DNA from 4 places in the Kitasatospora sp. NPDC127060 genome. Region 3 is predicted to be linked to each of the others. Evidence: riboswitches for the same ligand, from Rfam matches in the RefSeq annotation. Region 3 holds a riboswitch; each other region holds the start of a gene.

Region 1 (5,797 bases), on a different contig from region 3:
AGGCGCTGGAGCGCTCGGCGGTGGAGTCGCTGACCCCGGCCGACGACGCGGCCGTCGAGGCGATGCACTGGACCCGCAGCCTGCTGCGCGACCCCCGACTGGACGGCACCTGGCAGCGGGTCCACGCGGGCTCCGAGGAGCGGCTGCGGTCCGTGCTGGCCGAGCGCAGCCCGGTCGGCGCCGACCCGCTGGAGATCCGGCTGGCCGCCGCCGCGGCCACGGCGGCGATCCGGGTGGCCCTGGAGCAGTGGGCCGCCTCCGACGCGGCGGTGACCGGTCCGGGCTCCCCGCAGGACCTCGGCGCCCGCTGCATGCGTGAGCTCACGGCGGGGCTGGGGCTCTGGGCGCGACCGGCCGGGGCGTGGCCCCACGCCCGCAGCCGTACAGCCGCCGATCAGCTTCCTCCCAGCTCCCGCTAGGGTTGGACGTCGCGCCCCGGTGGGGGAACCGGGGTGAACTCCTCGGATGTCCCTGAGCGGAGGGGGCGTGGAGTTCGAGGCGTGGGAGCAACTGAAACATGGGTCTGACGAGCCACAAGGTGCTGGCGCTGACCGTGCTGATCGCGGTCGTGATGATGGTCGGCACGGTCTGGCTGTGGCCCAGACTCGCCAGGAAGAGCTGGCAGGCAGTGCTCGGCCGGATCGGCACGCTGCTCGCCACCCAGCTCACGGTGCTCGCCGCGCTCGGCCTGGTGGCGAACAACTACTTCGCGTTCTACAGCAGTTGGGACGATCTGCTGGGCACCGGCAGCACCGGCCCGGTGGTCATACACAACAAGGCGGACGCCTCCGGCCGCCTGCTGGTGGAGACCATAGGCCGGGCCTCGGTCAAGGGCGGCGGCGCGATGGGGCGTGAGCCGGGCCACTCCGGCGAGATCCGCAAGGTCCGGATCGACGGCAGGGTGAGCCGGCTGTCGACCGAGGGGTACGTCTACCTGCCGCCGCAGTACTTCCAGCCCGAGTACGCGCAGAGGCAGTTCCCGGCCGTGATCGTCAGCACCGGGTTCCCAGGAATCGCCGAGAACCTGATCACCCGCTTCAACTACCCGGGTGCCGCGCTCAAGCTGCTGCAGGAGGGTCGGATGCAGCCGACCGTCATGGTGATGTTGCAGCCCTCGCCCGCCCTGCCGCAGGACACCGAGTGCGAGGACATCCCCGGCGGCGCCCAGTCCGACACCTACTTCACCAAGGACGTCACCTCGGCGATCCAGGCCAGCTACCGGGTCTCGTCCGACCCGCACGCCTGGGCCTTCATGGGCAACTCGACGGGCGGCTACTGCGCCGTCAAGATGGCCATGCGCCACCCGGACGTCTTTCCGACCGCCGTCGCCCTCTCCGGCTACTACGACGCCGCCGACGACCCGACCACCGGCGACCTCTTCGGCGGCAGCAAGCAGCGCCGCGACGAGGCCAACCTGATGTGGCGGCTGAAGCACCTGCCGCAGCCCGACATCTCGGTGCTGCTGGCCGGTACCAAGAAGGGCGACGGCAACTACAAGCCGGACACCGAGGCGTTCATCGACGCGGTGCACAGCCCGATGAAGGTCTCGTACAGCATGCTCGAGAACGGCGGCCACAACTTCGAGACCTGGAGCGCCCTGCTGCCGTCCTCACTGGAGTGGCTGTCCCGGCACCTCAAGGTGCCGGGCGAGCCGAACGCCTCGGGCCAGCCGAACCAGCCGAACCAGCCGGGCCAGGCGAGCCAGGCCACGTGACGTCACCGCTGCCCGAGGCCGTCTGAAGCCGTTCGACGCCGTCCGGAGAGAACGCGCCGAACCCCCGGAGCCGAGGCCCCGGGGGTTCGTGCGTGCTACGGCGCGGCGCCGGTCAGGCCACCCGCTCCAGCGTCCCGGTGTGCAGCTGGCCGACCCGGCCGCCCTCGCCCTCGAAGGTCCAGAAGGCCCGTACGGTCAGCGCGTTGAGGTCCATCACATGGCTGACGGTGATCCCGCTCTGCTCCGTCCAGCTGATGAAGTAGATCTCCGGCGCGACCTCGGCGACGTGCAGCCGCACGTCCTCCCACTGGCCGGCCGACTCGCCAAGGCCCTCCCAGCGCAGCCGAGTGCCGTCGGCCGAGTAGCTGTTGCGGAAGGCCGCGCCGTTGTCGGCCCGGAAGACGTAGGTACGGCCGGCGAAGGCGGGCAGGGGCGCGGTCATGGTGGGGCGGGACCTCTTCTCGGGAGTGCGGGACGGACCGTGTGGTCTGGGCTCGGTGCACTTGTGCACCGCGGAAAACGCCAGGGTTCCAATTTATCCGATCGGTCGGACTCGGGCGGCCCCGCGCCACGGCGGGGTCCGCCACCACCCCGGTTCGCTGATCGCGCCGCTCCGGCGGGCCGGGATCCCCGCCTCGGTGCCGACCTACCTGCCGGCGGGCGGGGTCGGCGGACATCCCGGGCGTGCTGGACGAGGACCGCGGGCCCAGCGACGGCATCGTGTTCACCGCGAGCGCGTCGGACACCGACGGCACCGCGAGGTCGGCGGCACCCGGCTGCTCGCCGGGCTGAACCACCTGGAGTCGGCCTGGTCGCCGGGCGCCGAGGGCCAGGTGGCCGACTGGCCCGGCTGATCGCCAGGCCACGGTCCCGAGGTTGATCAACTCGGCCGCCACGCAGCGTCGTTGATCGACACCACTGTGAGCTGTGCGACAACCGGCCCGATCAGGTTGTCCGTTCACGGACGGCCTGCCTAGCCTGCAACCGTCGTCCGCTGTCGCGGACCCCGCCGCCGGGACGCCGAGTCCTGTCCACCCGCCGGCCGGCACTCGAGCACCACAGCGGACGGGAGCGGGGGAACCAAGGTCAGCGCCCGGTCCGTACGCATCAGCGTGCGGACCGTGGCTAGGGGTGAAGCCGCTCCACAGGCGGCCGGGCAACTGCAGCCCGAATCCGACAGCTCACCTCGCAGGCGTCGCAGAGGACCCCCCATGCACCAGCCTGCCGGGCGCCGTCGCGCCCCCCGCCACGCCCGTAAGACCCACCGCGGCCGCAACGCCGCCCTCGCCGCCACCGGGGCGCTCGCGATCAGCGGTGCCGGCCTGTTCGGGCTGCCGTCCGTCGCCGGCGCCCAGGCCGCCACCGCCCCGACCGTCACCCAGGACCGGCTGGCTCCGGCCACCATGGTCGCCGGCCGGGCCGCCACCGCCTCGCTGGGCCTGCACTCCTCGTCCTGCTTCACCGCCAAGACGGTCGGCGTCGGCGTCCGCGACGCGCGCGGCACCAACCTGGACTTCCCGGGGAACGCGACCAACGTGCAGATATGCCCGACCGGGCTCAACTTCACCAGCGGTGCGCGCACCCTGCCGGCCGGGACGTACACCCAGTTCGGCTTCTGGCAGGACTTCGGCGGCGGCTGGCACAACCTGCCCTCGCAGCAGCTGGTGGTCGCGGCCACCGGTACGTCCACGCCGACCCCGTCCCCGACGGCGACGCCCACCGCGGCACCCACCACGACGCCGACCCCGTCCCCGACGGCGACGCCCACCGCGGCACCCACCACGACGCCGACCGCCACGGCCACCCCGACGACGCCCGCGCCGTCCTCTCCGGTCGCCGGCAAGTCGCTGACCTGGTCCGACGAGTTCAACAGCCCGATCGACTGGGGTCAGCGCTGGGTCGGCGACAAGAGCACCTCGTACAAGTACGGGAACCACAACCCGGACGACAACAAGCTCGACTGGCTGAACAAGAACAACGTCACCGTCGCGAACGGCGTCGCCACCTTCACCGCCACCCCGGGCGGGCCCACCCTGGAGAACGGCCAGCAGTCCTGGAACACCGGCTTCCTGACCACCGAGGGCTCCACCGAGGGCTTCCAGGTCAAGACCGGCGACTACGCCGAGGCCCGGGTCAAGATGCCCTCGGGCACCGGCGCCTGGCCCGCCCTGTGGACCTGGAAGAACGGCAACGGGGAGATCGACTCCTTCGAGTACCACCCGGACAACCCGAACCTGCTGGAGCTGACCAACCACATCAACCCGAGCAACCCCGAGTACTACACCGACGCCAAGGCCGTCGCCAAGGACCAGTGGGTCACCATCGGCACCTACTACGGCGCCAACTCGGTGGACTGGTACGTCAACGGCGTCAAGGTGTACTCGGACAACAAGGGCGTGGGCGCCAACTTCTCGGCGTACCTGATCCTCAACCTCTCGGTGTGTGCCGGGAAGTACCACCCCGCGCCGCAGGGGACCACCCCGCTCACCTTCGCGGCCGACTACGTGCGCGTCTACCGCTGACCGTAGCCGCCGGGCCCGCGTAGCCCCCAGGACCAGCCGCTCTCATGGGCCGGCAGCCGTTTCGACCACCGTGCGGTCGAAACGGCTGCCGGTTCTTGCGTTCAGGTCCCCGTGCTCAATCCCCTGCGTGCCAGGTGAGTTGACGATGCGTCAGGGTGCCAGGACCTGCCCGAGCCGGGTCGCGATCTGCTGCATCACCGGCACCAGCGAGGATGCCCCCGTCTGCTCCTCCAGCGCCCGGATCCGGGCCTCCGGGCCGGACACCGAGAGCGCGGTGGGCGTCGGCGCGCCCGGCACCGCGAGGGCGATGCAGCGGACGCCGATCTCCTGCTCCTGGTCGTCCACCACGTACCCGCGCTCGCGCGCCTCGGCGAGCTGGTCCATCAGCTCCTGCGGGTCGGTGAGGGTGTACTCGGTGTGCGCGGGCAGCGGGTTGGGGCCCAGGACCGCGCGCGCCTCGTCCTCCGGGAGCTGGGCGAGCAGGGCCTTGCCGACACCGGTGCAGTGCGGCTGCACCCGCCGTCCGACCTCGGTGAACATCCGCATCGAGCGCCGCGACTGCACCTGTCCGACGTACACCACCTCGCCGCCCTCCAGCACCGCCAGGTTGGCGGTCTCGCCGGTGGCCTCCATCAGCTCGGCCAGGTACGGGCGGGCCCAGCTGCCGAGCAGTCGACCGGCCGTCTCGCCGAGCCGGATCAGCCGGGGGCCGAGGGTGTAGCGGCGCGCGGTGTCCTGGCGGACATAGCCCTGCTGCACGAGGGTACGGACCAGTCGGTGGATGGTCGGCATCGGGAGGCCGGAGCTGGTGGAGAGTTCGCTGAGGGTGGCCACGCCACCCGAGTCGGCCAGCGCCTCCAGGAGTTGGAAGGCGCGCTCGACGGACTGCACGCCGCCGCTCGCGCGGTCGGCGCCTGTCGTCGATGCTGTGTCGGGGGTCGCAACCACCGGCGTTCCCTTCGCTGTCGGGGAGGAGTAGAGTCCCGGCGACCTCTTCAACAAACCGTTGAAATTCTGTATCGCGGAAACTAGTCTCCACCTTACAGAATCGAATTCGCCGACAGGCGGGTAACGATCGAGGAAGTTCCCGAGGAGGCTCCCACCGGAGCTCCCTTCGCCAGGCTCAACCGTCTTAGGAGTGTCCTGCTCATGGCTGCAGATCAGGGGCCCGTCGGCGCCTCCCCCGCCGCTCCGGTCGTCACTGTCGCCGGTCCGCGCGTCCACCGGGCCGAGGAGGTGCTCACCCCGGAGGCGGTCGCCTTCGTCGTGGGCCTCCATCGCGCCTTCGAGGGTCGCCGACAGGAACTGCTGGCCAGGCGGAAGAGTCGACGCGCCGAGATCGCCCGCACCGGCACACTGGACTTCCTCCCCGAGACCGCCGACGTCCGGGCCGGCGACTGGAAGGTCGCCGAGGCGCCGCGCGCGCTCCAGGACCGCCGGGTCGAGATCACCGGCCCCACCGACCGCAAGATGGTCATCAACGCCCTCAACTCCGGGGCGAAGATCTGGCTCGCCGACTTCGAGGACGCCACCTCCCCGACCTGGGAGAACGTGGTCAGCG
Region 2 (5,797 bases), on a different contig from region 3:
CTCCCCCGGCCCGGGCAGAATGAGCAGCGACCCCAGCCACCCGACCGGAGCCCGAGCCCGATGAGCCAGACCGTCACCCGCGCCCTGCGCATCCTCGCCCAGCTCGGCGAGGGCGAGCGCTCCCTCGACCAGCTGGCCGAGGTCCTCGGCGTGCACAAGACCACCGTGCTGCGGCTGCTCCAGAGCCTGGAGGAGGAGCGCTTCGTCTACCGTGACGCGGCCTACCGCTACCACCTCGGCGCGGGCCTGTTCGCTCTCTCCGGCCTCGCCCTGGAGCAGCGCGGCCTCCGCCGGATCGCCGCCCCGCACCTCGCCGAGCTGAACTCCGCCACCGGCCAGACCGTGCACCTGGCGGCGTACGAGGGCGGCGAGGTGGTCTACATCGACAAGTACGACTCCCGTCACCCGGTCAGGATGTACTCCCGGATCGGCCTGCGCGCGGCCCTGCACAGCGCCGCCGTATCCAAGGTGCTGCTGGCCGACCTCCCGCTGCCCGAGCGCCGCCGGGTGGTGGCCGGGGTCGACTTCACCCCGCACACCGAACGCACCCTCACCACGCCCGAGGCGCTGCTCGCCGAGCTGGAGAAGGTCGCCGCCCTGGGCTGGGCGCAGGACCACGCCGAGCACGAGGCCTTCATCAACTGCGTGGCCGCCCCGATCCGGGACGCCAGCGGTCGGGTCGTCGCCGCCGCGTCGATCTCCGTCCCGGACGTCGTCCTCCCGTACGAGCAGGTGCTGGACCTCCTCCCCCAGCTGCTCGCCACCGCCCGCGCCATTTCGGCCGACTGCGGCCGCCCCGAGCACAACTGACGGCCAGCCACCCGCTGCCGCACCCACCGCACGTAAGGAACCCCATGGACTCCGACAAGCTCGAGATCCGCACCGACGGCGCCCCGGCCCCCGCCTGGATGTTCTCCCAGGGCGTCCGCAAGGGCCCGATCCTCCAGGTCTCCGGCCAGGGCCCGCAGGACCCGGCCACCGGCGAGTACCTCCACCACGGCGACGTGAAGGCCCAGACCCGCCGCACGCTGGAGAACGTCAAGGCCATCGTCGAGGCCGGCGGCGCCACCGTCGAGGACGTGGTGATGTTCCGTGTCTACCTCACCAAGCGGGCCGACTTCCCGCTGATGAACGAGGTCTACGCCGAGTTCATCGACGAGAACATCAAGCCGGGCGGGGTGAAGCCCTGCCGCACCACGGTCTTCGTCGAACTGCCGCAGGAGCCGATGCTGGTGGAGATCGACGCCCAGGCCGTCGTCGGCTGACCCGCCGCCACCGCCACCCCCGGGGGCCCTGACGCCGTCACGCGTCCGGGCCCTCGTCGCACTTGCCACCGCCCTCCGTGAAGATTAGGTTAGGCTCACCTAACTAACAGGAGGTCCGTCCATGAGCCTGCCCACCGGCGACGCCCAGGTGCCCGAGCCCACCACCGCCGACCGGGTCCACAGCCTGCTCAGCGCGACCTCCTCGCTCACCGTCCGCGCCCTCGGCGAGCTCCACGACCTGGACACCCCGGTCTCCGTCCACGGCTCCCGGCTGCGCCTGCGCGTCCCGCTGGACGCCCCGCTCACCGCGGCCGCCGCCGGCGCCACCGACGGCCTGGCCGTCGTGCTCGACGTCACCGACGTATCCCCCGTCGCCGTCCGCGACCGGATCCGCGCCCGGCTCACCCTCGCCGGCCGACTGCACCTGGCCCACCTCGCCGACGACGGCCTCAGCGTCCACCTGCGCGTCGACGTCGCCCACGCCGTCCTCGCCACCCCGTACGGCACCAGCGCGCTCACCGCCGCCGACCTCACCCTCGCCGCCCCCGACCCGCTGGCCCGGCACGAGGCCGCCCTGCTCACCCACCTGGCCGACGACCACGCCGACGCCCTCGACCTGCTCACCCGCCTGCTCGACCCGGCCCTGCTCACCCACCGGCCGGACGTCCGCCCGCTCGCCCTGGACCGCCACGGCCTGGTGCTGCGCCTGGACCACTCGCACGGCCACCGCGACGTCCGTCTGGTCTTCCCCGAACCCGCCGACGACACCGAGGACTTCGGCCACCGGATGCACCAGCTGCTCGGCGCCGCCGAGCACGGCCTGCCCGTCCACCGGAACTGACCCACCGAAACCGAACGGCTCGCGGAATCGGAGATCACCCCGGGAGTCACGGGAGTTGACGCGCCGTTCGACACCTCGCGCACCGCGAGGCCCCGGGAAACGGCGGTGGCCGGCCCGGCCGCACGAGAGCTGTCTCGTACGGCCGGACCGGCCGTGGGCGTGTCCCGCGCCCAGGTCCACTGGTGCGGCGATCACCCGGTCGAGCGGTCACCCGACATGACCATCCCGGGCGGTCGATTCGCCCCGCATCAGCGGTGGTTCACAGTCCTGCGGAAGGGAGCAGGCGGGTCAGAGCGCGACGCCGTGCGCCCGCAGGTAGGCGACCGGGTCGATGTCCGAGCCGTACTCCGGACCGGTGCGGATCTCGAAGTGCAGGTGCGGGCCGGTCACATTGCCGGTCGCGCCGGAGAGGCCGAGCTGCTGGCCGGTGGTGACGGTCTGACCGATCGACACGCCGATCGAGGACAGGTGCGCGTACTGGGCGTACTTGCCGTCGGCGAGCTTGATCTCGACCTCGTTGCCGTAGGCGCCGCCGTTGCCGGCCTTCACCACGACACCGTTGGCGACGGCGCGCAGCGGGGTGCCGGTGGAGGCGACGAAGTCCTGGCCGGTGTGGTGGCCGGAGGCCCACATCGAGCCGGCCACGCCGTAGGCCTCGCCCAGCACCGGGTTGGCCAGCGGGGCGACGTAGCCGGAGGTGGCGGCGACCGGGGCGGCGGTGACGGCCTGGGCCGGGGCGGCGGTCTGCACCTGGGTCTGCAGCTGGGCACCCGGCTTGGCGGCCTCGGTCCGGACCTGCGGCTGGGTGTCCGCGGCGGCGGAGGCGTCCTGGGAGGCCGGAGCGGCCGGCTTGGCGGGCTTCGCCGGAGCGGCGGGCTTCGCAGCGTCAGCGGCCTGGCCGGCCTGACCGGCGAGGGCCAGCTGCTGGCCCGGGAAGATCAGGTTCGGGTTGGCGCCGACGACCGAGCGGTTCTGCTCGTACAGCGCGTGCCAGCCGCCGTCGACGTGCTTGGCGTCGGCGATCTTCGAGAGGGTGTCGCCGCTGACGACGCGGTAGCTCTCCTGACCGGCGGCCGAGGCGCCGGCCACCGAAGCGCCGGTGGCCGAGGCGGCCGGAGCGGCCTCGTGCGAGGCGGCCGAAGCGGTGGCGGCGGCCGGGGCGGTGTGCGCCTGGGCGCTCATCGCGGTCACGAGCGGCAGGACGAACGAGGCGCCGGTGACGGCGGTGGCGATGCCGATGCGGGCGGCACGGGGCAGGGCGATACGACGAGCCTGTGCAGGCATGGAATTTTCCTCTCCGACGCCTGCGAGGTGAGCTGTCGGGTTCGGGCTGGAGTTGCCCGGCCGCGCATGCGCGGCTTCACCCCAAGCCGGTCCTGGTCGTCCGCGCGCTGAAGAGGCGCGAACTCCGGTCCGGCGACTTACCTGTGGGTCCCCCGCTCCTGCCGTACAGAGTTCGGTTCGAGCCACCGGGCAGCGGCAGGACTCGGCGTTCCACCCGGTGGATCCGTCCGGGCTGGCCGGGCGGTCGCTGAACTAAAACTCATCCGTTCAGGTGAAGCAATGTCGATCTCTTGAATCCGCAACCACCCCCACCGCCATGGTCACCCTCCGAATGATCCCGCACACCGTGCGTGCACAATCCATTCACCCGGCGCCACTGATCCACCACCCTGCGCCGACCACCCCACCGCCACGCGACCGTTCGATCACGCACCGCCACCGACCGACACACCACCCGGTGACCCTTGTCACGTACACCCCGTCGGACCAGGATCTGCCCCGTGACCACCTCTCAAGCAGGCACTCTGCGCCTGGGCACCGCGCAGGGCCGCTGGGTTCTCCTGGCAACGGTGCTCGGCTCCAGCATGGCGATGCTCGACGGCACCGTGGTGAACGTCGCCCTGCCCCGGATCGGCGCCGACCTCGGCGCCTCCCTCGCCTCGCTGCAATGGACCCTGAACGCCTATCTGCTCACCCTGGCGGGCCTGATCCTGCTCGGCGGCGCCCTCGGCGACCGCTACGGCCGGCGCCGGGTCTTCCTGATCGGCGTGGTCTGGTTCGCCGCCGCGTCCGCGGCCTGCGCCGCCGCCCCGACCATCCACGTACTGATCGTCGGCCGCGCCGTCCAGGGCATCGGCGGGGCTCTGCTCACCCCGGGCTCGCTCGCCATGCTCCAGGCCGTCTTCCACCCGGACGACCGCTCGGCGGCGGTGGGTCTGTGGTCCGGCCTGGGCGGGGTGTCGGCCGCCGTCGGCCCCTTCCTCGGCGGCTGGCTGGTGGACGGCCCCGGCTGGCGCTGGATCTTCCTGCTGAACCTGCCGCTGGCCGCCGCCGTCATCGCGGTGACCTCCCGTTACGTCCCGGAGAGCCGGGACGAGTCGGCGGTCGGCCGCTTCGACGTACCCGGCGCGCTGCTCGCCGCGCTCGCCCTCGGCGCGATCACCTACGCGCTCACCGCCGCCGGGGAGGGCCTGTCCCCCGCCGTCTGGGTCACCGGGGCGATCGGCCTGCTGCTGGGCGCCGCCTTCGTTGCCGTCGAGCGGCGCACCCCCGAACCGATGCTGCCGCTCGGGCTGTTCTCCTCCCGGCTGTTCACCGCCGTGAACCTGGTCACCCTCTGCGTCTACGCGGCGTTCAGCGGGGTGTTCTTCCTCCTGGTCGTGCAGCTGCAGATCGTCTCGGGCTTCTCCCCGCTGGTCTCCGGCCTCGCGCTGGTGCCGATCACCGTGCTGATGCTGACCCTGTCCGCGCGGGCCGGCCGCCTCGGCAAGCGGATCGGCCCGCGCATCCCGCTCACCGTCGGCCCGCTGCTGTGCGCGGCCGGGGTGCTGCTGATGCTGCGCACCGGCCCGGACTCCTCCTACTGGGCGGACGTGCTGCCCGCGGTGGCGGTGATGGGATCCGGGATGACCCTGCTGGTCGCGCCGCTGACCGCGACCGTGCTGGCCGCCGTCGAGGTGCGGCACGCCGGCATCGCCAGCGGCGTCAACAACGCCGCCGCCCGCGCGGCCGGGCTGCTCGCGGTGGCGGCGCTGCCCGCGCTGGCCGGGCTGAGCGGCGACGCCTACCGGGTGCCGTCCTCGGTGGACTCCGCCTTCCACACCGCGATGCTGATCTGCGCGGGTCTGCTGGCCGCCGGCGGGCTGATCGCCTTCACCACCATCCGGGGCAATGTGCTCGCGCCGGAGGAGGCGCACCCGCTGGCCGAGCCGAACTGCGACTGGCCGTGCGCCACCACCACTCCGCCGCTCGACCCGGGCCGCCCCCGGACGCCCGAGGGCCCCGCCACCGGAACGGCGGCGGGGCCCTCGGCAGAGAGCTGACGCTACGTCAGAGGATGTCGCCCGGCGCGTACTTGGCCGCCGCCGGGTAGGCCGCCGCGACGGCCTCCACCTGGCGAACGACCTCGGCGACCTGCGCCGCGGCCGCACCGGTGAAGGACAGCCGGTCGGCCAGCAGCGCGTCCAGCGCGGCCCGGTCCAGCGGGATCCGCTCATCGGCGGCGAGGCGGTCCAGCAGCTCGTTCTCCCGGGCGCCCGCGCGCATCGCCAGCGCGGAGGCGACGGCGTGCTCCTTGATGACCTCGTGGCCGGTCTCCCGGCCGACGCCCGCGCGCACCGCGCCCATCAGCACCTTGGTGGTGGCCAGGAACGGCAGGTAGCGGTCCAGCTCGGCCTCGACCACGGCG
Region 3 (5,797 bases):
GCGGTGGTGACGTCCCGTACGGTCACCGCGCGGGACAGCGCCCGGGTGAGCGACAGCAGCAGCGCCGTCCGGGCCCCGGCCTGGTCGTTCGGCGGCCCGGTGTCCCGGGCCGGGCGGTGGTCCACGTCGGCCAGCAGCCCGGCCATCCGCACCGGGCGGCCGTGCACGTCCAGCATCACCTCGCCGGACTCCTCGACCCGCGCGACCTTCCCGCCCGCGCGCAGCACCCGGTAGCCGATCCGGTAGCGCCCGCCGCTCGCCAGCGCCTCCGCCAGCGCGGCCTGCACGTCCGGCAGGTCCTCCGGGTGGACGATCCGCTCCAGCGGCGGGGCCGTCCCCTCCGGGTCGACGGGCCGGCCGGTGAGCGCGAAGGCGGCGGCGTCCCAGTGGCTCTCCCCGGTGACCAGGTCCCGCTCGAAGGCGCCGTGCCCGGCGGCCCGTACCGCGAGCGACAGCAGCGGATGGGTCGGCGCGGGGCCCGGACCGGCCGGCCGCGGGGGCGGGGCGGCGGTGTGCTCCAGCACGTGGTCCAGCAGGTGGTGCAGCCGGTGGGCGCAGGCCCCGGCGATCGTCTCCAGCACGTCCAGGTCGCGCCCCGGGACGGTGCCCCGGTGCGCCAGCGCGAGGGCCAGCACACCGATCGCCTGCTCGTCCACCACCAGCGGCAGGCTCACCACGGCGACCATCCCGGTGCCCAGGCCGGCGTTCCGGTTCGGGTAGTCGACGCTGGTGTGCTCCGGGCTGATCAGGTACGGGCGGCGCAGCTTCAACGCCATCGCGGCGGGCAGTTCACCGGCCGGGTCGACCAGGCCGTAGCGCTCGAGCGCCCAGTCCGGCAGCCCGTGCGAGGCGGTCAGCCGGAGCGATCCGGCGGAGTCCAGCAGGTAGAGCGCGGAGCCCTCACCGGTGATCCAGCCCGGGCCCTCGGCGAGCACGGTGCCGAGCAGTTCGGCGGCACTGGTGCAGCCGAGCAGCAGGCGCACACAGCGCATCGGACTACGGGCGGGAGTGGGCACTGAATCTTCATACCCCATTTCGGCCCCGTCCGGCTCAGGGCGGGCCTCTCGCCCCAGCCGCCGCACCAGCACCGGGGGCCGGTCGTCCGCGCCGTCCTGCGCCACCCGCCCGCTGCACGGGAAGTCCGCCGCGGGGGAGGTCAGCTGCAGGGCAGGTCGGCTGCAGGGCAGGTCGGCTGCACCGGAAGTCGGCGGGCCCGACTTCCCGTGCACGCCCGAACCCGCCGCCCAGCGCGCGGCGCTCCCGCCGGCGGCGCGGAGGAAGCCGGCCGGGCCGGCTCGGTCACCGGGACTGGGGCCAGGTGCGGAGGCCGGTGGTGAGGGTGGTGACGAGGCGGTCGTGGGTGGTGGTGAGGTCTTCGGAGAGTTGGAAGGCACCGCCGATGGAGAGGGCGGCGAAGCCGTGGGCGAGGGAGCGGACGGTGCGGGCGGCGTGGATCACCTCGGAGTCGTCGAGGCCGTACCCGCGGAGGACGGCGACGATGACGCCGACGAGCCGGGTGGCCGCGCGGGTGAGGTCGCCGTCGGGCTGGGGGGCCTGGGGAAGGGCGGCGTAGCGGTGGGGGTGTTCGGTGGCGTAGGCCTGGTAGGCGCGCAGGACGGCGGTGACCGCGTCGTCCCCGCTGCGGCCGACGGCGGCTTCCGCGAGCCGGTCGGCGAGTTCCTCGGTGACCCGGACGGCGACGAGCCGCCGCAGTTCGGCGAGGCCGCCGCTGACGTGCTTGTACAGCGAGGGGGTGGCGACTCCGGCGCGGGTGGCGACGGAGGCGAGGGTGAGGGCTTCGGCGCCCTGGTCGTCGATGAGGGCGAGGGCGTGGTCGACGACCTGGTCGGGGGTCAGTCCTACGCGGGGCATGGCTTCGGGTTCTCCGTGCGGCGGTGGGGGCGGGGCAGGCGGGGGGTCAGGCGAGTTCGGCCAGGAAGGGCAGCAGGGCGTCGGCGACGGCCCGGGGGTTGTCGGCCATCGGGTAGTGCCCGGAGCCCTCGATCATGACCTTCCGCGCGCCGAGCTTCTCGGCCTGGAGTTCGGCGACGGCTTCCGGCTTCGGGAAGTCGGGGTCCTTGCTGCCCATCAGGACGAGGGCGGGGCAGCGGACGGCCGCGGTCCAGCCGATCGGCGCGGAGTCGCCGCCGACGTGGCCACGGGTGGCGGTCTTGCGGCCGGGGGTGCGCAGGGCGGCGACCAGTCCGTCCACGTAGCCGTCGAGGTCGGCGGGGCGGGGGCCGGGGAAGGCCATCTTGCGCAGGTAGAAGCCCCAGACCCCGGGCCACTGGACCATGGCGGCGCCCATCGCGACCATGACGCCCCGCATGAGGGCGTTGGTCCGGTGTTCGACGAAGGCGTCGATCAGGGCGATCCCGGCGACCCGCTGGGGGGCGTCCCCGGCAGCCTTGACGACGGTCGCGCCGGTGTAGGACTGGCCGACCAGGACGGCTCGTTCGATGCCGAGGTGGTCGAGCAGGGCGAGGACGTCGGTGGCGACGGCGGCCGGGCCGTAGTCGTCCCAGACGATGGAGGACTCGCCGAAGCCGCGCAGGTCCATGGTGATGACCCGGTGGCCGGCGGCGGCGAGCAGCGGGTGCAGGTGCCGGTAGGCGCGGCGGGAGTCGAGCATCCCGGGGAGCAGGACGACGGGGGTGCCGTCGCCCTGCCGGGTGTCGTCGTACGCGAGGCGGCCGCCGGGGACGTCGAGGTACTGGGTGCTCGGGGTGGTGGTGCCGGTCATGGTGGGCCTCCGCTGGCTCGCTCGGTGCTGGCGATTGCTTCCGATAGCCATAAAGCTAAGGCTAATAGCCTTAGCCGTCAAGGGCCCTTCCCGGATCCGCTCCGCTCAGACCCCCTCGACCCTGAACGGGTCGTGCTCGCTGAGCAGCTTCTCCAGGCGGGCCTGGTCGACCCGGGCGACGGTGTCCGAGGACTCCTGCCGGTCCCGGATCACCTTGGCGAGCGTGAAGGTCGAGGTGACGGTGTAGAGGAGGCCGATCCCGAGGAAGGCCCGGGTCCAGCCGCCGACGGGCAGGTAGGCGATCCCGGCGGCGAGGGCGGTGCCGGAGACGGCGAAGGAGAGGACGGCCTGGACGTAGTACGCGGCCGTGGTCCGTGACTGCATCGGTGCGTTCATGGCGCCAGGATGCGGCGGGGCGGACCGCTTGCACATGAGTAGGAGTACTCAGATGGGCCTGGCGAACGAAGGGCCGTTCGTTGACGACCGATCACCTGTTCCCCAGCCGTCCCGGACGGATGGCTTGGAATCAGGGCGTCCTAGGATTAACGTTTGATAACGCAGCGCGGTCGTCAACGCCGTACCCAGACGGCACCGTGCGCCGTCGCCTAATCCCACCGGCCGGCCTCCGGGCAGGTCAGGGAGCCGGGGAACCACGTTCCTTGGGGTGAATCGGCGGGGCCCCGGCCCGGCCGTAGGAGACCTTCCTGCTCCGAACCCGTCAGCTAACCCGGTAGGCGCGAAGGAAGGAAAGGAGCGCGCCTCCGTGGCGTCGACGCACACCCCGGCACACCCGGCCGGCCCCGCAGCCGGTACCCAGCTCCTCGACCACCCCGGCCCGGACGGCCCGGAGGCATTCGCCCCGGAGGCCGAGGCCAACCGCCACCGGATGCCGCGTCAGACCCGCGGAGCCTCCCCGCTGCTCGGCGTCACCGCCGTCGCCGCCACCCTGGGCGCCACCGGCTTCGCCTCCGCGACCCCGGCCGCCGCGCCCGCCGTCGAGGCCCCGGACGAGTCGCCGGTCGCCCTGGCCGCCGACCCCGGCCTCGCGCTCGCCGCCCGCATCCAGCAGCAGGCCGACAGCCAGCGCACCGCCGCCGAGGAGGGCGCCCGGCTGCAGGCCGCCCAGGAGGCCGAGGCCAAGGCCGCCGCCAAGGAGGCGGAGGCCAAGCGCGCCGCCGACGAGGCCGAGCGGGCCAAGGCCGCCGCCCTCACCCTGCCGGTGAAGGACTACAACCTCTCCGCCCACTACGGCCAGAGCGCCCGCTACTGGGCCCACCTGCACACCGGCCTGGACTTCGCCGCCGACACCGGCACCGCGGTCTTCGCGGTCGGCCAGGGCACCATCACCTCGGCCGGCTGGTCCGGTTCGTACGGCTACCGGATCGTCGAGACCCTGCCCGACGGCACCGAGATCTGGTACTGCCACCTCTCCTCGATCATCAAGGGCTCCGGCAAGGTGACCTCCGGCCAGCAGATCGGCAAGGTCGGCGCGACCGGCAACGTCACCGGCCCGCACCTGCACCTGGAGGTCCGCCCCGACGGCGGCGCCCCGGTCGACCCGGAGACCTGGCTCCAGCAGCGCGGCCTCACCCCGTAGCCACCGCCGAAGGCTCCGGACGCACCCGCGTCCGGAGCCTTCGCGGCAGCTCACTCCGGCGGCAGCTGCGCCAGGTACGCGTCGATCTCGGCCGGTCCCGGCTCCGGCGCGAGTTCGGGGAACTCCTCCACCAGCAGCCGCGGCAGCCCGGGCACCGTCCAGTCGCCGAGCAGGTCGAGCGCCACCTCGGCCGCGGCCGCCTCGAAGTCCTCGAAGTCTCCGGCCAGTTCGTCCGGCATCGGCCGCCCCAGCGCGTTCAGCTCGGCCAGGTTTCGGTAGCTGCGCCGCATCAGGCCCTGCTCCAGCAGCCGCCGGGCGCCGTCGGTGGCCATGCCGACCGACAGCACCCGGCCCGGCCCCCAGCCCTGCTCGTCCGGTTCGTCCAGCCAGCCGGTCGGCGTCAGTGCCTCGTACCCGGCGAGCCGCTCCTCCTCGCCCAGCCCGGCGAAGCCGGCCAGCCAGCCCCGGACGGCCGCCGGGTCCGCGACGTCCACCCCGTGGGCGTGCAGCAGCACCGCGTACAGCCGGGGCCAGGTCACCAGGTCGGCGCGGCGCAGCAGCCCGACGGCGACCTCGCCCTGCCACTCGGCCTCGGCGTGCAGCCGCTCCTGGCGCTTGGCGTTGAGCCGCTTCGCCGCCCGCTGGTGGTCGACCAGCAGCCGGACGGCTTCGCCGTAGGCGAACGGGTCCTGTTCCGGGTCGGGTTGGACGTAGAGGTGGAGCCGTTCGTACAGCAGGTGCTCCACCGCGTCGGAGGTCAGTTCGGGCCAGCCGTCGTGCATCCTGCCCTCGCCCAGCTCCAGCAGCGCCAGCACCGTGCGCAGCGGCGTCTCGGCCACCGGCGCCCGGTCCTGCCCGGCCGCCCAGGCGAGCAGGTCGGCGGCCCTGGTGCGCGGGGCGAGTCGCAGGTCTTCGTCGTTCATGTTCCGAACGGTAGCCGCCGGACGGGGATAGGGTCGGCAGCCATGGTCCCCGTACGCCTCACCGGCCCCCGGCTCGCCGTCCGCGAGTACCACCACACCCCGGAGGAGGTGGACGCGCTGCACGCGCTGTTCGGCGACCCGGAGGTGACCCGCTACCTCCCCTTCGAGCCGCGTGACCGGGAGACCTGCGCCGACCAGATCGAGCTCTACCTGGAGGAGGCGCTGGCGGAGGAGCGGGACACCTACCGGCTCGCCGTCGTCCGGCGCGAGGACGCCGAGGACCCGGCCGACGCGGTGCCGGTCGCACACGCCAGCCTCACCCTCGGCAGGTCCAGCTCCGCCTACCTCGGCTACGTGCTGAGCCGCCCGGTGTGGGGCCTCGGCTACGCGGGCGAGATCGCCGGACTGCTCTGCGAGCTCTCCTTCGGCCCGCTCGGCCTGCACCGGCTGGCCGCCCGGGTCGACGTGGACAACACCGCCTCCGCCAGGGTGCTCGCCCGGCTCGGCTTCCGGTTGGAGGGGCGGGTCCGGCAC
Region 4 (5,797 bases), on a different contig from region 3:
CCAGCGCGGCGGCCCCGCGCTCGGAGGCGGCCGGGGCGCTGCCGAGGTCCAGCCGGTCGGTGCCGCGGGTGGCGCGCGACTCGGCGTCCCGGGCGTCCTGGGCGATCATCCGGGTCCGCTCGGCGGCGCCCAGGCTGTTGAGCAGCTTCTGGGCCTTGGCCAGCCGCTGCTGGATCTGCTGCTTGTTCTCGGCCAGCGAGCGGCGGGCCTGGTCCAGCTCGGCGAGCTTGGCCGCGGTCTCGGTGCGACGCTGGTCGAGCCGGCGCTGACGGGTGACCAGCTCGTGCAGGGTCTCCTGCTGCCGTTCGGCGGCCTGGCCGAGGGTCCGGGCGCGGGCCAGGTAGCCCTCGGGGTCGGTGGAGAGCATCAGCTGGGCGGTCTGGGCCATCCCTCCGCCGCGGTACTCGGCCCCGGCCACCGTGGCGAGGTCCCCGCGCAGCTGGTTGAGCTGGTCCTGGGCGGCGGCGACCTCGCCCTGGAGGATCGTGGTCTCGCCGAGCAGCCGCTTCTGCGCCTCCTGGGCGGCGTTGTACTTCTCCGACGCCTGCTCGGCCTCGTCGTACAGCTGCTCGACCTGAGCCTTGACGTCCTTGCGGTCGGGCGCGTCCGGCGCGCCGGGGGTGGCCTGGGCGCTGCCGGCGGTCGCCACGCCCAGGGCCGTGGTGGCGGCCGCGGTCAGTACCAGCGCACGGGCGAGCAGTTGGGAACGACGGTGCACGGGCATGGCGGCAGCGGCTCCATTCCTGCGGCGCGGCCCCGCGGCCGCGCCCTGCTGGGCGGCCGTCGAGCGGGAGTCCGGTGGCAGACGTTAGCGAGTCCGGGCAAGTGAGTCCAAACCCCTACCGACCCGAATATTTGACCCCTATTCGGACACCAGGCCGAGCAGCCGGAAAAGCCGCAGGCCCGGCCCTCCGTGACGGAGGACCGGGCCCGTGAACCTTCGAGCGGGGATCAGACCCGGACGATGGAGGTCAGCGGCATGTTGGAGACGGCCTCGTAGCGGACCGACGCACCCGGCTTGGGCGCGTGCAGCACCTGGCCGTTGCCCGCGTAGATGCCGACGTGGTGGGCGTCGCCGTAGAAGATCAGCATGTCACCGGGCTGGGCCTGGGAGATGTCCGAGCCGATCCGGGTGCCGGCGCCGGCCTGCTCCTGAGAGGTGCGCGGCAGCGACACACCGGCCTGGTTGAACGCCCAGACCATCAGGCCGGAGCAGTCGAAGGAGCCGGGGCCGGTGGCGCCCCAGACGTACGGGCTGCCGACCTTGGTGGCGGCGGCGGCCAGCGCGGCCGCGCCGTGCGAGCTGCCCGGGGCGACCTTGACCGGCGCGGCCGCGGCGCCCGAGCCGAGGTCGCTGCGGCTGCTGTCGCGCGAGGCGCGGTCGGCCGGCTGGGCGGCCTTCGCGGCGGCGTCCGCCTTGGCCTTGGCGTCGGCGGCGGCCTTGTCCTCGGCCGCCTTGAGCGCCTGGCGCTCCTGCTCGGTCAGCGTGTTGAGCAGGTCCTGGGCGGCCTTCAGCTTGTTCTGGACCTCGTCCTTGGAGGCCTTCAGCTGCGTGGTGGTGGCTTCCAGCTCGCCGAGCTTGCCCTGGGCCTCGGTGCGGTCCTGGTCCAGCTTGCGCTGCTGGTCCTGGAGCTGCTTCAGCTGGTTCTTCTGGGTGCTGCCGGCCTGGTTGAGCGCACCGGCCTGGTTCAGGAAGTTGTCCGGGCTGGAGGAGAGCATCAGCTGGACGGTCGGGGATATCCCACCGTTGCGGTACTGCTCGCCCGCGATCTCGGCGAGGCCGCCCTGCAGATCGGTCACCTGAGCCTGCTGCCGGGCCACCTGGTCCTGCATGCCGGAGACCTGCTTCTCCAGCTCCTGCTGCTTCTCCTGGGCGGCGTTGTACTTCTCGGTCGCCTGCTCGGCCTGCTCGTTGAGCTGGTCGACCTGCTCCTTGACCTGGTCCTTGGTCGGCTGCGGGTCGGCGTGCGCGCCGGTCTGCGCGGAGAGCGCGACGGCGGCGGCGGCGAAACCGGTCAGGATCGAGACACGAGCGCGACTGGCGGGCTTGGGACGACGATGGGACGCCACGAAGGCGGACTCCTTCTTCCTACATCCGCCTACCGGGTGAGCTGACGGGTTCGGGCCGGAAGCATGCCCTACGGCGCCTCACCGGCCTCACCTGCGGCCGACCTGGCGCCGATTCACCCCGGAGGAACGTGGTTCCCCGGCTCCGCTCCGCAGCGCCCCCGACTACTGGGCTCCCCTGTCGGGCAGTCGCTTCGACCTGCCCCGCTGTTTCGCGAACTCGACGGTAACCACCGCCGCCACCCAGGCTGGGTGATCGACAGTGCGGTGGTTCGAGGCACGACCCTAGTAACTGAACCGTGATCCGTTCAAATCCTTGTCAGAAAAAAGACGGAAGATTACCCATGTTCTTTTGTGAAAATGACTGATGGTGATCGCCGCCGCACGCAAAGCTGATCACCTCTCACCGATCGGCCATGAGGCAGGCAAACCCGAAGCGCCACCCCCGTCGGGAGGTGGCGCGGATCACAGGGCCGGAGCCGACCCTTCGGGCGTGTCGGCTCGTCAGATCCGGCGGATCGTGTTGATCGACATCGCGTCGGCCTTCATCACCTTCACCACGTCACCGGTGTGCGGCGCGTGGACCACCATGCCGTTGCCGATGTACATCGCGACGTGGTGCATGTCGCCGCCGTAGATCACCAGGTCCCCGGGCTGGGCGGTGGCCAGCGTCACGGCCGTCCCGATGTGGCCCTGCTCCTGCGAGGTGCGCGGCAGCGAGACGCCGGCCTGGCCGTACGCCCAGACCATCAGACCCGAGCAGTCGAAGGTGCTCGGCCCGGTGGCGCCCCACACGTACGGCGAACCCTGCTTGCTCATCGCCTTGGCGACGGCAACGGCCGCATAGCCGCTGGCCGGCGGAAGGCTGCTGAGGTCGACCCGGTCGGCGCCGCGCGAGGCGCGGTCGTCCTGCTGCTGCTGGGCCTTCAGCGCGGCGCGGTCGGCGGCGCTGAGCGAGTTCAGCAGGTCCTGGGCGGTCTTCAGCTTGGTGTTGACGTCCGTCTTGGCCTGGTTCAGGTCCTTGGTGGTGGAGTCCAGCGAGGCCAGCACGGCGGCCGCCTCGCTCTTCTCCTGGTCCAGCCGGCGCTGCTGGTCGAGCAGGCCCTTGAGCGCCTCGGTCTGGGTGGTGCTGGCCTGCTGGACGCTCGACGCCTTCTCCAGATAGCCCGACGGGTCGGAGGAGAGCATCAGCTGGACGGACGGGTCGATGCCGCCGGTGCGGTACTGCTCGCCGGCGACCTGGGCCAGGCCGGTCTGCAGCTGGCTCATCTGGTCCTGGCTGCGGGCCACCTGGTCCTGCAGCTGGTCGGCCTGCTTGCGGAGCTGGTCCGCGCGCTCCTTGGCGCCGTTGTACTTCTCCGCCGCCTGCTCCTGCTCCTGCTGGAGCTGGTCGATCTGCGCCTTGACGTCGCTGGTGTTCGGCTGCGGCGCGGCGTGTGCGGCCACCTGGGCGGAGAGGGCGACCGCGGTCGCAGCGGCCGCGGTGAGCACGGAGACCCGCGCGCGGCTCGGCTGCTTGGGACGGCGGTGGGAGGCCAAGAGACCCGCTCCTTCTTCCAACGGACTCACCTGTTCGGGTGAGATACCGGAAAATAGGTTTGACGCCAGACCCTAGTGAAGATCTACCCGTTTTGCCACTCCCCCGAAGGCGTGAACTCCGGTTCTCCCAGTGACTTCACCGGATCCGCACACTCACCCGACGACGGCGCTGACCTGCCGTCACGCCGCCCGGGCCGCAGGTCAGGGCCGGGCCAGCCGGTTCAGCAGCAGCACCGAGGCCACCGGGCGCGCGCCCGCCTTCCGCACGCCGTCCGCGACCTCCCGGTCGGTGGAGACCACCACCACCGGACGGCCCTGCGGCTCGGCCCGGACCAGACGGCGGATCAACTCGTCCGCGGTCTCGCCGGTCCGACTGAACCGTACCCGCACCCCGCGCGGTGGCGCCATGATGACCGGGACGTCCAGGTCCTGCCCGTCGAACACACAGGTGACCTCCGCCTGGGTGCGCTGGGCCAGCATCGCCAGCCCGCCCAGCAGCCGGATCCGCTGCTGCTCCAGCGGCAGCGTCGGGTACCCGGTCTTGGTCACGTTGTAGCCGTCCACCACCAGGTGCACCTGGGGGATCGCCAGCAGCTGGTCCAGCAGCGCCGGGTCGTCGTCGGCCAGGCCGCGCCGGGCCACGTCGTGCGGCGAGGCCGCCCCCGGCACCACCGCCTCCACCAGGTCCGCAGGGCGGATCTGGGAGACCGGCAGCGCCAGCTCGCGCTGCAGCCCCTGCGCCGACTGCAGCACGGTGTCCAGCAGCAGCCGCAGCCGCATGTCCTCGACGCTGCGCCCCTCCCGGGCCGAGCGGCGGCCCTGCTCGGCCGCGTTCTCCAGCTCGGACACCCGGTGCCGCAGCCGCCGCGCCTCGCTCTCGGCCGCACTGCGCTCGCCCGCGGCCTGCGCCCTGGCGGCCTCCAGCTCGCCGGCCACCCGCCGGGTCTCGGCCTGCGCCCGGCGGGTGTCGCTCTCCAGCGACCGCACCTTCTTGCGCAGCGACTCGGCCTCCCGCCGGACGCCCTCGAACTCCGCGCGCTGGCGGTCCAGGTCCGCCCGGGCGGCGGCCCGCACCTCGGCCAGCTCGGCCTGCAGCTTCTCCACCAGCCGGGAGGCCTCCGCCACCGCGTCCTCGGCGCCGGCCCGCTCGGCCTCCTCGCCGACCTCGGCGACCAGCCGGCTCCAGCCCGCCGACCGCACCAGGTAGGCGGCTGCCGCGACGTCCATCGGATCGGCGGCGCCGGGGACGGTGCCCGACTCCAGCGCCTTCACCAGGTCCGGCTGGCCCAGCCGCAGCCGCTCCGCTATCCGCACCCGGAAGGCCGGCTCGGACTCCAGCGCCGCCGCCAGCGCGGTGGCCGCGTACTTCGCCCGCCGCGCGGGGGTGAACTTGGCGTACTGACGCAGGCTCTGCGGCAGTTCCCCGGGCGGCAGCCCGCCCAGCGCGTCCGAGGCCAGCCCGACCACCCGTCGGCGCACGCCCTCGGGCAGCGGCCGGTCCAGCTTCTCGGCCGGGTGCTCCGCCGCGGCACCCGGGGCAGGGGGCTCGGACGGGACCGTCCCGGCGGCCGGCTGCGGTGCCTGCGCAGCGGGCTGAAGCCCCTGCGGTTCGCCGGGCTCCCTCGCTGCGTCCACCACGTCCTCGGCTCCGATCCTGATCCAGCGGGTGCGGCCGCGGCCGCCCCTGTCGTCACGCTCCGTGCGTCTTGTCTGTATTGTCCCGTGCGGTGGACGGCCGCGTCGCGCACCGCCCGCCGCACCGGAGGGGTCAGCCCTGCGCGGCGGGGGCCTCCGCGCCCTCGGCGCCCGGGCGGGCCACCAGCTCGACCTGGTCCACCGCGTTGCACCAGCGGCAGCGCACCGACTCGATCGTCTCGCTGTGCACCTCGGTCTCCTCGACCTCGGACTCGCCGGCCAGGTCGAAGTGCAGGAACTCGGTCACCCGCGCGGTACGGGTCACGTCGAAGCGGGTGAGGTTGCCGCACAGCGTGCAGCGCCAGCGCGTCTCGGCGGTCAGGGCGGGGACGGTCATCGGGGATCCTCTCGGCTGGTTCCCTGGGTGGGCTAGGCGCTCCCCCCGGAGCCCCGGCGTCGGCGGCGGGAGGCGGGATTGCCCGGCCCAAGCCTATTGCCTGGGGCAACCATCAGGACCACCGGTCAGCCGAGATGACCGGAGCCCGTTCCGGCCCAC

The links. Region 3 has a riboswitch for cyclic di-AMP ahead of ACFWIS_RS23265 (M23 family metallopeptidase). Riboswitches for the same ligand answer to the same signal wherever they lie in the genome.
Region 1: it holds a riboswitch for cyclic di-AMP, as region 3 does, so the genes downstream of both, ACFWIS_RS17735 (family 16 glycosylhydrolase) here and ACFWIS_RS23265 (M23 family metallopeptidase) in region 3, are expected to answer to the same signal.
Region 2: it holds a riboswitch for cyclic di-AMP, as region 3 does, so the genes downstream of both, ACFWIS_RS31575 (peptidoglycan DD-metalloendopeptidase family protein) here and ACFWIS_RS23265 (M23 family metallopeptidase) in region 3, are expected to answer to the same signal.
Region 4: it holds a riboswitch for cyclic di-AMP, as region 3 does, so the genes downstream of both, ACFWIS_RS24595 (NlpC/P60 family protein) here and ACFWIS_RS23265 (M23 family metallopeptidase) in region 3, are expected to answer to the same signal.

The regions. Positions count from the first base shown of each region.
Region 1 covers NZ_JBHXEG010000028.1:37,116-42,912, reverse strand. Annotated here, with positions in the region: gene ACFWIS_RS17750 (TetR family transcriptional regulator) at 1-419, shown strand, start outside; gene ACFWIS_RS17745 (alpha/beta hydrolase) at 518-1,714, shown strand; gene ACFWIS_RS17740 (MoaF N-terminal domain-containing protein) at 1,827-2,156, opposite strand; cyclic di-AMP (ydaO/yuaA leader) riboswitch at 2,759-2,922, shown strand; gene ACFWIS_RS17735 (family 16 glycosylhydrolase) at 2,926-4,236, shown strand; gene ACFWIS_RS17730 (IclR family transcriptional regulator) at 4,387-5,184, opposite strand; gene aceB (malate synthase A) at 5,386-5,797, shown strand, end outside.
Region 2 covers NZ_JBHXEG010000075.1:35,328-41,124, reverse strand. Annotated here, with positions in the region: gene ACFWIS_RS31595 (sugar kinase) at 1-64, shown strand, start outside; gene ACFWIS_RS31590 (IclR family transcriptional regulator) at 61-810, shown strand; gene ACFWIS_RS31585 (RidA family protein) at 855-1,265, shown strand; gene ACFWIS_RS31580 (DUF2470 domain-containing protein) at 1,387-2,106, shown strand; gene ACFWIS_RS31575 (peptidoglycan DD-metalloendopeptidase family protein) at 2,395-3,390, opposite strand; cyclic di-AMP (ydaO/yuaA leader) riboswitch at 3,393-3,578, opposite strand; gene ACFWIS_RS31570 (MFS transporter) at 3,891-5,432, shown strand; gene purB (adenylosuccinate lyase) at 5,440-5,797, opposite strand, start outside.
Region 3 covers NZ_JBHXEG010000044.1:15,957-21,753, reverse strand. Annotated here, with positions in the region: gene ACFWIS_RS23285 (SpoIIE family protein phosphatase) at 1-992, opposite strand, end outside; gene ACFWIS_RS23280 (TetR/AcrR family transcriptional regulator) at 1,300-1,872, opposite strand; gene ACFWIS_RS23275 (alpha/beta fold hydrolase) at 1,919-2,743, opposite strand; gene ACFWIS_RS23270 (YiaA/YiaB family inner membrane protein) at 2,849-3,139, opposite strand; cyclic di-AMP (ydaO/yuaA leader) riboswitch at 3,336-3,494, shown strand; gene ACFWIS_RS23265 (M23 family metallopeptidase) at 3,507-4,340, shown strand; gene ACFWIS_RS23260 (hypothetical protein) at 4,391-5,263, opposite strand; gene ACFWIS_RS23255 (GNAT family N-acetyltransferase) at 5,306-5,797, shown strand, end outside.
Region 4 covers NZ_JBHXEG010000048.1:25,073-30,869, reverse strand. Annotated here, with positions in the region: gene ACFWIS_RS24600 (NlpC/P60 family protein) at 1-724, opposite strand, end outside; gene ACFWIS_RS24595 (NlpC/P60 family protein) at 952-2,070, opposite strand; cyclic di-AMP (ydaO/yuaA leader) riboswitch at 2,081-2,235, opposite strand; gene ACFWIS_RS24590 (NlpC/P60 family protein) at 2,572-3,606, opposite strand; gene ACFWIS_RS24585 (NYN domain-containing protein) at 3,808-5,244, opposite strand; gene ACFWIS_RS24580 (hypothetical protein) at 5,375-5,638, opposite strand.